2 regions of the Neorhizobium sp. CSC1952 genome follow, and region 1 is predicted to be linked to the other one. Evidence: riboswitches for the same ligand, from Rfam matches in the RefSeq annotation. Region 1 holds a riboswitch; the other holds the start of a gene.
The links. A riboswitch is a leader RNA that binds a small molecule or an ion and turns the genes downstream of it on or off. The one in region 1 is predicted to bind S-adenosylmethionine.

Region 1 (6,396 bases):
CAAGACGCCGCACCATCCCAGCGGCAAAAGAGCCTGACGGAAGACCATCTTCCTGTTCAGGGTTCCCGGAACATTTTCGGGCCTCCGGGCGTCAGGTAACAGGCCCCGACAACAGGAGGAGAACGATGCGCACCTACTATCGCTATCGCGGCGGAGAGCCGGCTCCCGGCGCGCTGATCATCAGATTCTACCATTCCGGCGACCAGATCCGCGGCTATATCCGCAAGGTCGCCGATCCTTCCGAAGACGACACGATCTTTCCCGGAGAGGAGATGGAGCCGGAGGAGGCTTTCCGGATGGCGGAGAACAAGAACCGCGGGCCGGACAAGCCGCCGATCTTCGTGGAACTCTCGGAAGGCGTGAACTGGAACCCCGCATGGGGCAGGCTGATGTAATTTGCCGGAAGACTGGAGCGGGTGAAGGGAATCGAACCCTCGTATTCAGCTTGGGAAGCTGCTGCTCTACCATTGAGCTACACCCGCGTCGGTCCCGAGACTTCCAACAGATGCCGCCGGCTGTCAAGCGGCCGGCGCGTCAAACACGAAAATGCTTGGAAAGTTTGAGCCCCTGCGCCTGGTAGTTCGATCCGAGGCCGGTGCCGTAAAGCCCTTCCGGCCGCTCCATCATATGCTCGTAGACGAGACGGCCGACGATCTGGCCGTCTTCCAGGATGAACGGCACTTCGTGGCTGCGCACTTCCAGCACCGCGCGGCTGCCGCGGCCGCCGGCCGCCTCATGGCCGAAACCCGGATCGAAGAAGCCCGCATAGTGGACGCGGAATTCGCCGACCAGCGGATCGAAAGGCGTCATCTCCGCCGCATAGAGCGGCGGAACATGCACGGCTTCGCGCGAGACGAGGATGTAGAACTCATCCGGATCGAGGATCAGCTCGTTGCGCCCGCGGCTGTAGAGCGGCTCCCAAAAGTCGAAGATATCGTGCTCGCCCTTCTTGTCGACGTCGACGACAGCCGTGTGATGCTTGCCGCGGTAGCCGATCAGGCCTTCCTTGTCGCCGGAAAGGTCGATCGACAGCGCGATGCCGCCGCCGGAGACGTTGGGCTTCGAAGCGGCCACCAGCGTTTCGGCCTCGTGAAGTTTCAACAGCTCCGGCTCGCCGAGCAGAGCGTTGCCGACACGGAAGCGGATCTGCGACAGGCGCGAGCCGCGGCGCACGACGATCGGAAAGGTGCGCGGCGAGATTTCCAGATAGAGCGGGCCGGAATAGCCCGCCGGGATCTTGTCGAATTCCTGCGCGTAGTCGGTGATGACGCGGGTGAAGATGTCGAGGCGGCCGGTGGAGCTCTTCGGATTGGCCGAGGCGGACATGTCGGCCGGCAGGTCGAGGCGCTCCATCAGGGGCACGATATAGACGCAGCCGGTTTCCAGCACCGCGCCTTCCGAAAGATCGATCACGTGCAGCTTCAACCGGTCGAGCTTGTCCGACACGAGATTGGCCGGGCCCGGCATGAAGCTCGCGCGGACACGGAAAGCCTTCGAGCCGAGGCGCAGGTCGAGGCTTGCCGGCTGGATCTGGTCGCGATCGAGCTCGCGCTCGGAGATCAGCCGTCCGCTTTCGAAAAGTGCCGCAATCGCGCGGTCTGCCAGAATGCCTGTTGCACGAGCCATCATGTCTCTTCCGTATTTCAGCGCGACAAAACCAAATGCAAGCCATTGACGCAAGCCGCAAGCAGGCGTAAGGCAGCTTTATCCCGTGGTGATTTGGCCGGTCGGCTTGCAGCCACGTTAAACAAGTGGCTAAAAGGACCGGGTGCCAAACCGGTCTGCTTTCGCGGCCGGTTTTTTTGTTGTTTGAAAATGGGGATTAGCATGACCAAGACATGGCGCCCGGCAACCCAGCTCGTTCACGGGGGCACTCTGCGTTCGCAATACGGCGAGATGTCCGAGGCGATCTACCTGACCCAGGGCTTCGTCTACGACACGTCGGAAGCTGCCGAGGCGCGCTTCAAAGGCGAGACCGACGGCTTCATCTATGCCCGTTACGGCAGCCCGACCAACGACATGTTCGAGAAGCGCATGTGCATGCTGGAAGGGGCGGAAGACGCCCGCGCCACCGCATCCGGCATGGCCGCCGTCACGGCCGCGATCCTCTGCCAGCTCAAGGCCGGAGACCATATCGTCGCCGCCCGCGCCCTCTTCGGCTCCTGCCGCTGGGTGGTCGAGACGCTCGCGCCGAAATACGGCATCGACTGCACGCTGGTCGACGGCCGCCATCTGGAAAACTGGGAGAAGGCGATCACGCCGAAGACCAAGGTCTTCTTCCTGGAAAGCCCGACCAATCCGACGCTTGAAGTGATCGACATCGCCGGCGTCGCGAAACTCGCGAACCAGATCGGCGCCAAGGTGGTGGTCGACAACGTCTTCGCGACCCCCCTCTTCCAGAAGCCGCTGGAGCTCGGCGCGCATGTCGTCGTCTATTCGGCGACCAAGCATATCGACGGCCAGGGCCGCTGCCTCGGCGGCGTCGTGCTTTCCGACAAGGCCTGGATCGACGAGAACCTGCACGACTATTTCCGCCATACCGGCCCGGCCATGTCGCCGTTCAACGCCTGGACGCTGCTGAAGGGCGTGGAGACGCTGCCGCTGCGCGTGAAGCAGCAGACCGCGAACGCCTCGAAGATCGCCGACTTCCTCGCCGAGCAGAAACAGGTCGCCCGCGTCATCTATCCCGGCCGCAAGGACCATCCGCAGGCCGATATCATCGCCAGGCAGATGAAGGGCGGCTCGACGCTGGTCTGCTTCGAGCTGAAGGGCGGCAAGGAAGCGGCGTTCAAGTTCCAGAACGCGCTCGATATCGTCACGATCTCCAACAATCTCGGCGACACGCGCAGCCTGATCACCCATCCGGCGACGACGACGCACAAGAACCTCACGGACGAAGCCCGCGCCGAACTCGGCATCTCGCCCGGCACCGTGCGCCTCTCCGCCGGCATCGAAGACACCGAGGATCTGATCGAGGATTTCGCCAAGGCGCTCTCCAAGATCGCGGCCTGAGATCCGTCATGGTGAATCCGGGCTTACCGGATTCACCATATCAGTTATCCCTAACTTCAAGAAACGCTCACACCCGGTTGTTCAAGCCGCGAGATTTCTTGACGTTCCGGTAATCAGGTACAATATCGGATGCCTGAGCATTGTTGAGGTGCAACATGTATCGCGCCCGGACAAAAGACATCGAAGTCGCCGTCGAGCCCTACTATCTGGAGGAGCAATCCAGTCCGGAAGAGAGCCGCTATGTCTGGGGCTACCGCATCGTCATCGAAAACCATTCGCCCGTTTCCGTACGGCTGGTGCATCGCTACTGGCACATCACCGACCAGAACGGCGTGGTGGACGAGGTCGACGGGCCCGGTGTGGTGGGCGAGCAGCCGCGGCTGCAGCCCGGCGATTCGTACGAATATTCCTCGGGCTGCCCGCTCGACACGCCATCGGGCATGATGTTCGGCCACTACGACATGCAGACGGACGAGGGAGAGACCTTCAAGGTGACGATCCCCGCCTTCTCGCTGGACTCTCCCGGCCTCCTTCGGGTGCTGAACTGACGCGGGCGATCCGCAGCCGATAAGTTATGGACCGCTTCGGCTTTTCTATTTGTTGCCTCCCCGCATCTTCGGCATGCTCACGCCGTCAAACGGTCTTTGGGAGGAGAACCTGTGACAAGGCTCATTCTATCTGCGTCCTGTGCCCTGCTGGCGCTGGCGGCGTTCAGCCCTGCGCTCGCCCAGAACAAAAGCAGCTTCATCGATCAGAAGGACAGGCCTGATCTTTCGGCCGCGACCGTCTCGCCGCAGATCGCCTGCGGCATGCTGAACGGCCAGTCCTTCGCCGACGTCACGACGCTGAAGGCCACGCATGTGGCGGGCGTCGGCTCCGTGCCGGGACATTGCCAGGTGACGGGCTATATCCGCCCGCAGATCCGTTTCGAGATCACGCTGCCCGACGACTGGAACCGGCGGCTCTACATGTTCGGCAACGGGGGCTATGCCGGCGAGGACCTTGCGGCTCCATCGCGTATCACGACCCGCAACGCCGCCCTTTCGAAGGGCTTCCTGACGGTTCAGCAGAATACCGGCCATGACGCCGTCACCTACAAGCTCGGCGATTTCGCCCAGGATCTCGACCTTCTGATCGACTACGGTTCCCGTGCCGTGCATGTGACGGTCGGGACCGCCAAGGCGATCGCCGCGCGCTATTACGACCGGCATCCTTCCTTCTCCTATTGGGACGGCTGCTCGACCGGCGGCCGCCAGGGGCTTATCTCGGCGCAGCGTTATCCCAGCGATTTCGACGGCATCCTGGCCGGCGCGCCGGTGCTCGACCTCACCAACACGCAGATCTGGGGCATCTGGAACGCCCAGGCGCTCCTGAAAGCGCCGATCAGCAGGGCACAGCTTCCCGCGCTGGCCAAGGCGGTGATGGACAAGTGCGACGGGATCGACGGCGCCAAGGACGGGCTGATCGCCGATCCGCGCCAGTGCAATTTCGATCCGGCCAAGGATCTGAAGATCTGCGAAGCCGGCGGTTCCGACTGCTTCACCAATGCGCAGGTGGAAACGCTGAAGACACTGGCCGGCGGCGTGAAGATCAAGGGCGAGACGGTGTTTCCCGGCGTGCAGTTCGGCACCGAGGGCGTCGACGCCTCCGGCACGAGCGGCTGGGACATGTGGATGGTTTCCGAAGAGGGGCCGAGCCGGCAGCTCGCCTATGGCGAGACTTTCGTGAAGAACATGGCCATGCTGCCCGCCTCCGGCAAGGCGATCGACTGGAAGACCTTCGATTTCGACAAGGAATATCCGAAGATCGGCATGATCCGGGAGATCGTCGACGCCACCAATCCGGACCTTGGCGAATTCGAAAAGCGCGGCGGGCGGATGATCACCTATTTCGGCTGGTCGGACCCGGCGCTCAACCCGATGATGGGCGTCAACTACTATGAATCCGTCCGCAAAACGATGGGCGCGGACCGGACGGCGGAATTCTACCGCCTCTTCATGGTGCCCGGCATGTTCCACTGCAGCATGGGCTACGGCACCGACGTCTTCGACGCCTTCACGCCGCTGATGGACTGGGTCGAAAACGGCAAGGCGCCCGAGGTGATCCAGGCGAGCCAGATGAAGGACGGCAAGCCGGCCATGACCCGCCCGCTCTGCCCCTATCCGCAGGTGGCGAAATATTCCGGCAGCGGCGATCTCAAGGACGGAGCCAATTTCGAGTGCAAGGCGCCGTGAATGCTCTTCCTTCTCCCCGGCGGGGAGAAGGAAGAGCAAATTATGCGGCCGCGAATTCGGCGGCTTCGTAGCGATAGGTGGTCGAGCAGAATTCGCAGGTGACGGCGATCTGGCCGTCTTCCTGGCTCGCCTCGATCTCCTCGGCGGTGAAGCCGGCGAGCACGCTCTTGATCTTCTCGCGCGAGCAACTGCAGCGGTCGTGAACCGTCTGCGGTTCGTAGACCCGCACGCCCCGTTCATGGAAGAGGCGGAAGAGCAGGCGCTCGATCGCAACTTGCGGATCGGTGAGTTCGTCCGTGTCGATGGTCTCGACCAGGGAACGGGCTTCCGTCCAGGCGTCGTCGGCAATATCCGTCTCGCGGTCGTCGCCGTCGCCGCCATGCAGGTCCGGCTGGCGCATGCGCTCAGGGGCCTGCGGCAGGAACTGCGCCACGAGGCCGCCCGCCCGCCAGTTGTGACGCGGCTTGCCTTCGGCATCGCGGTCGAAAAGCTCGGCCACGCCGAGGCGCACCTTGGTCGGGATCTGCTCCGACTGGCGGAAATAAACGCCGGCGATCTCTTCGAGCGAAGACCCGTCGAGCGGCACGATGCCCTGGTAGGGCTGCATGCCGCGGCCCTGATCGATGGTGAAGGCGAGCACGCCGCGCCCGAGAAGATCAGGAGGCGAGGTCCTGCCCTCTTCGACGGCAGCGGCCAGCGCTTCCTCGTCATAACGGGCATAGGCGCGCAGCGCATCCGGCGTCGAGAAGTCCGCAACCAGCAGGTCGACTGGGCCGTCGCCCTTGGTCTGGACCGTGAACTTGCCGTCGAACTTCAGCGACGTGCCGAGCAGAGCCGTCAGAACGATCGCTTCCGCCAGCAGCCGCGCGACCGGGGCCGGATATTCATGGCGGCCGAGAATGGCATTGAGGAGCGGCCCGAGCTGCACCGCCCGGCCGCGGACATCCAGCCCTTCCACCTGGAAAGGCACGACGCGGTCGTCTCCGGCAAAATCGAGATCGTTCAGTTCCACAGTCGCTTCGGCCATGACTTAACTCCTTCACGCCGATACCTTTACACATGCGCAGGCCCGAGCGGAACCGCTGAGCCTGCCGGAACGAGGTCGACGATGTATGTTGAAGCGCCGCCGTCCCCAGAGGAATGCGGCACA
Region 2 (6,396 bases), 1.1 Mb from region 1:
CCTCGTCGCGCCAGACCTCGAAATGGGCGAAGCCCCTATCCAGTCGCCTGGAGGCGCCGCGGTCGAGCCAGACGGTGGCGGTCGAGACCTTTTCGAGGAAACGGCGGTCGTGGGAGATCAGCACCAGCGCGCTCTTCGTCTTGCGCAGCTCGTCTTCCAGCCATTCGATGGTCGGCAGGTCGAGATGGTTGGTCGGCTCGTCGAGAAGCAGGATATCCGGCTCCGGCGCCATGACGCGGGCGAGCGCCGCGCGGCGGGATTCCCCACCGGAGAGGGTCTTGGGATCCTCCTGTCCGGTGAGGCCCAGATGTTCGAGCAGATAGGTGACGCGATAGGGATCGTCGCCGGGGCCGAGACCCGCTTCCGCGTAGGCCTGCACGGTCGAGTAACCGGCGAAATCCGGCGCCTGTTCGAGATAGCGGATGGTGGAAGAGGGGTGGCGGAAAACCTCGCCCGATTGCGGCTCCACCATGCCGGCGGCGATCTTCATGAGCGTCGACTTGCCGGAACCGTTGCGGCCGACCAGGCAGATGCGGTCGCCCGGCTCCACCTGCAGGCCGGCGCCGGCCAGCAGCGGCGCGCCGCCGAAGCTCAGAAAGATGTCGTCAAGTTTGAGAATCGGGGGCGCCAATCTTAGGCTCCTGTAAAGTCATAGGGGCGAGCAAGGATCATCGCCCTGCCGCTCTTTAGATGGAATTCCAGCGGGCCTTCCGCAACATTCGAGACCGTACGGGAGGAGCCGAAGGGCAGTGAAAAGTTTTCCAGCGGATAACGCGCGCCGATAATGTCGAGCCCTTCGAGCGCCGAGAAACCGACGATCGAAAAGAGCGAGCCCTTCGGCAGGTCGAGCACCTTTTCACCCGGCAGCAACGGGAGGGCCTCCTCTTCGCCGGACGTCAGCAGGATATCGAAGCCGCGCTCGGCAAGGCTCATGGCGTGAAGGAGATGCTGAAGCGCATGGTCGCTGCGTTCGCCGCCGAGCGCGCCGGCAAAGATCAGCTTCGTGGCGCCGCGGTCGATCGCTTCCGCCGTGGCGATTTCTCCGTCGGTCTCGGTCTTGGCGGGCGGGTAGGTCCGCTGCTCCACATCCGGCCATTGCCCGGCAAGCTCGGCATCGGTGGAATCGAAATCGCCGACCCAGAGTTCCGGCTGTGCGCCGAGTGCTGCCGCATGCCGCATGCCGCTGTCGGCCGCGATGAAGCGGCTGGCGCCGACCGCCTCTCGCAGGCGGTCGGTGACGGTGAGATTGCCGCCGAGCAGAATGGTGAACGTCGAATGGCTCATGGGCATTGCCCATAGCGCAAAGCGGTAGGTCAGGGAAAGCTGTTGCGCCGCCGAAGCCAAGCTTTTAGTTTGCGGCTCGTTTTTCGATCGGGATGCCAAGATGCAGTTTGAAGGTACCGCGGACTATATCGCCGACAAGGATCTCATGGTGGCGGTCAATGCCGCGATCCGGCTCGAGCGTCCGCTGCTGGTCAAAGGCGAACCCGGAACGGGCAAGACGGAACTCGCCCGGCAGGTGGCGGCAGCCCTCGGGCTCGATCTCATCGAATGGAACATCAAATCCACCACCAAGGCGCAGCAGGGGCTTTACGAATACGATGCAGTCTCCCGGCTGCGCGACAGCCAGCTCGGCGACGAACGCGTCCACGACGTGGCGAATTACATCCGCCGCGGCAAGCTATGGCAGGCCTTCGCGTCGGACAAGAAGGTCGTGCTGCTGATCGACGAGATCGACAAGGCGGATATCGAATTCCCGAACGACCTCCTGCAGGAGCTCGACCGTATGGAATTCCATGTCTACGAGACCGGAGAGACGGTGAAGGCCAGGGTCCGGCCGATCGTCATCATCACCTCCAACAACGAGAAGGAACTGCCGGATGCCTTCCTGCGCCGGTGCTTCTTCCACTATATTCGCTTTCCGGATGTCGAGACGCTCGCCCGCATCGTCGAGGTGCATTATCCGGGCATCAAACAGCTGCTCGTCCGCAACGCGCTGACCCAGTTCTATGAAATCCGCGAGATGCCGGGCCTCAAGAAGAAACCGTCCACCTCCGAGGCACTCGACTGGATCCGGCTTCTCGTTTCCGACGACGTCGATCCGGCCGACCTGCGAGGCGATGTGAAGAACGCGCTCCCGAAGCTGCATGGCGCGTTGCTCAAGAACGAGCAGGACGTGCATCTCTTCGAGCGGATGGCCTTCATGGCGCGGCGGGAGCGGTAAGCAAGATTTTGCTCCCATTGACGAAAGGCTGAGCAAGGCGTATTTGAAACGCCGTTATTCGTGGTGATTTGGCCGGCCGGCTTGCAGCCACGTAAAAAAAGTCGCTAAAGGGCCGCGAGAAGATGACTTCCACGGACCGGTCGCGATTTTTTCGCCGCCGGTTTTATTTTGTGGGTTTGTCAGAAATGCCGATCAAGATTCCCGATACGCTGCCTGCATTCAGCACTCTCGTTTCGGAGGGTGTGCGGGTGATGACCGAAACCGTCGCCGTGCGGCAGGACATCCGGCCGCTGCAGATCGGGCTTCTCAATCTCATGCCGAACAAGATCAAGACCGAGCTGCAGATGGCGCGCCTCGTCGGCGCCTCGCCGCTGCAGGTGGAATTCTCCCTTGTGCGCGTCGGCAACCACAAGGCCAAGAACACGTCGGAAGAGCATCTGCTCGCCTTCTACGAGACCTGGGAAGAGGTGAAGGACCGCAAGTTCGACGGCTTCATCATCACCGGCGCCCCGATCGAGACGCTGCCCTATGAAGAGGTCACCTACTGGGAGGAAATGCAGAAGATTTTCGACTGGACGACCACCAACGTGCATTCGACGATGAATGTCTGCTGGGGTGCCATGGCGGCGATCTACCATTTCCACGGCGTGCCGAAATACGAACTCAAGGAAAAGGCCTTCGGCGTCTACCGGCACCGTAATCTCGCGCCGTCCTCCGTCTATCTGAATGGCTTCTCGGACGATTTCCAGGTGCCGGTGTCGCGCTGGACGGAGGTGCGTCGCACCGATGTCGAAAACGTCTCGGGTCTCGAAATCCTGATGGAGTCGGACGAAATGGGCCTTTGTCTCGTGCACGAGAAGAAGGGCAAGCGTCTCTACATGTTCAATCATGTGGAATACGACTCCACCTCTCTGGCGGACGAGTACTTCAGGGACGTCAATGCAGGCATTCCCATCAAGCTGCCGCACGATTACTTCCCGCATAACGACGACACGCTGACACCCTTGAACCGCTGGCGCAGCCATGCACATCTTCTCTTCGGCAACTGGATCAACGAGATCTACCAGACGACACCCTACGAGCCGGAGAAGATCGGCACGGAATAGATCGGCGCCATGTTCATCCCCTTCTTCCTGCGTTTGAGAGAAGCGAAGATCCCGGTGACCCTGCGGGAGTTCCTTTCGCTTCTCGAAGGCATGGAGGAGGGACTGGCGGATTTCGACGTGGAGGCGTTCTATTTCCTCGCCCGCGCCGCGCTGGTGAAGGACGAACGGCATATCGACAGATTCGACCAGGTGTTCTCGTCCCATTTCCACGGACTGGAGGCCGTGTCGGGCAAACCGGGCCTCGATGCCGCGAACATTCCCGAGGAGTGGCTGCGCAAGCTCATCGAAAAGCACCTGACGGAAGAGGAAAAGAAGCTCGTCGAGGCGCTCGGCGGTTTCGAAAAGCTGATGGAGACGCTGCGCCGGCGTCTCGAAGAACAGAGGGGCCGGCACCAGGGCGGATCGAAATGGATCGGCACCGGCGGCACGTCGCCTTTCGGGGCCTATGGCTACAATCCGGAAGGCGTCCGCATCGGGCAGGAGGAGTCGCGCCATCGCCGGGCGGTCAAGCGCCGGGCGGTCAAGGTCTGGGACAAGCGTGAATTCCGGGATTTCGACGACAAGGTCGAGCTCGGTACGCGCAACATCAAGCTGGCGCTGAAGCGGCTGCGGCGCTGGGTGCGGGAAGGAGCGGCGGAAGAGTTCGATCTTCCCGGCACGATCCGCTCCACCGCCGAACACGGCTATCTGGACGTGCAGACGCGGCCCGAGCGGCATAACGCCGTCAAGCTCCTGATGTTCTTCGACGTCGGCGGGTCGATGGACGGCCATATCCGCGTCGTGGAGGAACTGTTCTCGGCGGCGCGGGCCGAGTTCAAACATATGGAGCATTTCTATTTCCACAACTGCCTTTACGAGGGCGTCTGGAAGGAAAACCGCCGCCGTTCGGACCGGCTGGCGACGCTCGATCTCATCCGCGGCTATGGCGCAGACTACAAGGTGATCTTCGTCGGCGACGCCTCGATGAGCCCTTACGAGATCAGCCATGCGGGCGGCTCGGTCGAGCACTGGAACCAGGAGCCCGGGCAAGTCTGGATCCAGCGCGTCACCGATCACTTCCGCCGCTGCGTCTGGCTCAATCCGGTGCCGCAGGATCATTGGGACTATACGACCTCGATCGGCATGATGCGGCAGCTCATGACCGGACGCATGTTTCCGCTGACGCTCGGCGGCTTGGAGCAGGCGACGCGCATGCTGACCCGTTGACCCGTTGACCCGCTGATCGCTGACCGTGGATTTTCTTGGCGACGACGTTGCAGCTTGCCGCCAAATCGCGCAGTTTGCCGCCAAGGATGTTTGCGGAGGAATGATCCCATGGCGGGTCGGAATTTTGAAGTTTTCGGCACCACAAGGAGCGGCGAGCCCGTTTATCGGGTCAGGATTTCAGGCGGCGGATTGACGGCGAACGTCATCACCTGGGGCGCCGTGATCCAGGATCTCAGGCTCGATGGCCATCAGCCGCCGCTCGTGCTCGGCTTCGAGACCTTCGATCCCTATCCGGTCCACTCGCCCTATTTCGGCGCCACTCCCGGCCGCTGTGCTAACCGCATCGCCGGCGGCCGCTTCACGCTCGACGGCAAAGAGTATCAGCTCGAGATGAACCAGCCCGGGATCGGCCACCTCCACGGCGGTACGGATGGCATCGGCCGCAGCAACTGGACGATCGTCGATCATGCGCCGGACAAGGTCGTATTGCGGATCACCGATCCGGACGGCCGAGCGGGTTACCCAGGCAACTGCACGATCACGGCCACCTACCATCTCAAGGACGACGGCGTGCTGTCGGTGGTCTACGAATCCACCACCGACCGGCCGACGCTCGCCAACATATGCCAGCATTCCTATTTCAATCTCGACGGCCGCGAGGATGTGCTCGGCCATGACATCATGATCGCCGCCGGCCATCTCGTCGCGGTAGACGAGAAGCAGTTGCCGACCGGCGAACTGATGGAGGTCGCCGGCACGCCATTCGACCTCAGCGACATGGGACCGATGAAGCGGTTCGATGGCGACAGGCAGGTCCTGTTCGACCACAACTACTGCCTTTCGACGGAACGCACTGGAAAGCGCTCGGTGGCCCTGGCGCGCAGCATCTATTCCGGCGTTTCGATGGAAGTGCGGACAACAGAGCCCGGCGTGCAGTTTTATGCCGCCTTCAAGCTTCAAGAACTTCCCGTACCGGGCCTGGAAGGCCGCCGCTACGGCCCCTTTGCCGGCTTCTGCCTGGAAACCCAGATATGGCCGGATGCGGTCAATCATGCAGATTTCCCGAACGTCGTGCTGCGCCCGGGCGAAGTGCTGCGGCAGGAAACGGACTATGTCTTCTCGAAACAATGACAGAGCTTCCGGCTCTCGTCATTTCGGCGGTTTGTCCCGCTTGGCCAGGATGAAATCGCCGAATTCCATCGGGAAGGGGAACAGGATCGTTGAAGTCTTTTCGCCGGCGATGACGTTCAACGTGTTCAGATAACGAAGTTGCATCGCTTCCGGCTGCCGGGCGAGGATCTCGGCGGCCTCGAGCAGCTTCGCCGCCGCCTGCTGCTCGCCCTCGGCGTTGATGACTTTCGCACGGCGCTCGCGTTCGGCCTCTGCCTGGCGCGCGATGGCGCGGATCATGGATTCATTGATGTCCACATGCTTGATCTCGACATTGGCGACCTTGATGCCCCACGCATCGGTCTGGACATCTAGGATTTCCTGGATGTCGTTGTTGAGTCTGTCGCGTTCGGCCAGCATCTCGTCGAGATCATGCTTGCCGAGGACCGAGCGCAGCGTCGTCTGGGCGAGCTGGCTTGTGGCCGTCATGAAGTCCTCCACCTGAATTGTCGACTTCTCCGGGTCGATGACCCGGAAGTAGATCACGGCATTGACCCTCACCGACACGTTGTCGCGGGAGATGACATCCTGGCTGGGCACGTCGAGCACCCGCATACGCAGGTCGACCCGTATCATTTGCTGAACGTAAGGGATGAGCAGGATCAAGCCCGGACCCTTGACGCCGGTGAAACGCCCCAGCGTGAAAACGACGCCGCGCTCGTATTCCCGCAGGATCTTGATCGCGGATAC

Region 2: another riboswitch for S-adenosylmethionine. It lies ahead of metA (homoserine O-succinyltransferase); the one in region 1 lies ahead of QTA58_RS05500 (O-succinylhomoserine sulfhydrylase).

What each region holds. Positions count from the first base shown of each region.
Region 1 covers NZ_CP128416.1:1,057,880-1,064,275, forward strand. Annotated here, with positions in the region: gene QTA58_RS05480 (glycosyltransferase family 2 protein) at 1-37, shown strand, start outside; gene QTA58_RS05485 (hypothetical protein) at 126-395, shown strand; tRNA gene QTA58_RS05490 (tRNA-Gly) at 409-482, opposite strand; gene QTA58_RS05495 (2'-deoxycytidine 5'-triphosphate deaminase) at 535-1,629, opposite strand; SAM riboswitch at 1,702-1,780, shown strand; gene QTA58_RS05500 (O-succinylhomoserine sulfhydrylase) at 1,828-3,012, shown strand; gene apaG (Co2+/Mg2+ efflux protein ApaG) at 3,168-3,560, shown strand; gene QTA58_RS05510 (tannase/feruloyl esterase family alpha/beta hydrolase) at 3,672-5,246, shown strand; gene QTA58_RS05515 (Hsp33 family molecular chaperone) at 5,287-6,273, opposite strand.
Region 2 covers NZ_CP128416.1:2,180,691-2,187,086, forward strand. Annotated here, with positions in the region: gene QTA58_RS10710 (ABC-F family ATP-binding cassette domain-containing protein) at 1-631, opposite strand, end outside; gene QTA58_RS10715 (thiamine diphosphokinase) at 634-1,284, opposite strand; gene QTA58_RS10720 (MoxR family ATPase) at 1,385-2,224, shown strand; SAM riboswitch at 2,275-2,352, shown strand; gene metA (homoserine O-succinyltransferase) at 2,410-3,330, shown strand; gene QTA58_RS10730 (VWA domain-containing protein) at 3,340-4,536, shown strand; gene QTA58_RS10735 (aldose epimerase family protein) at 4,645-5,667, shown strand; gene QTA58_RS10740 (slipin family protein) at 5,686-6,396, opposite strand, start outside.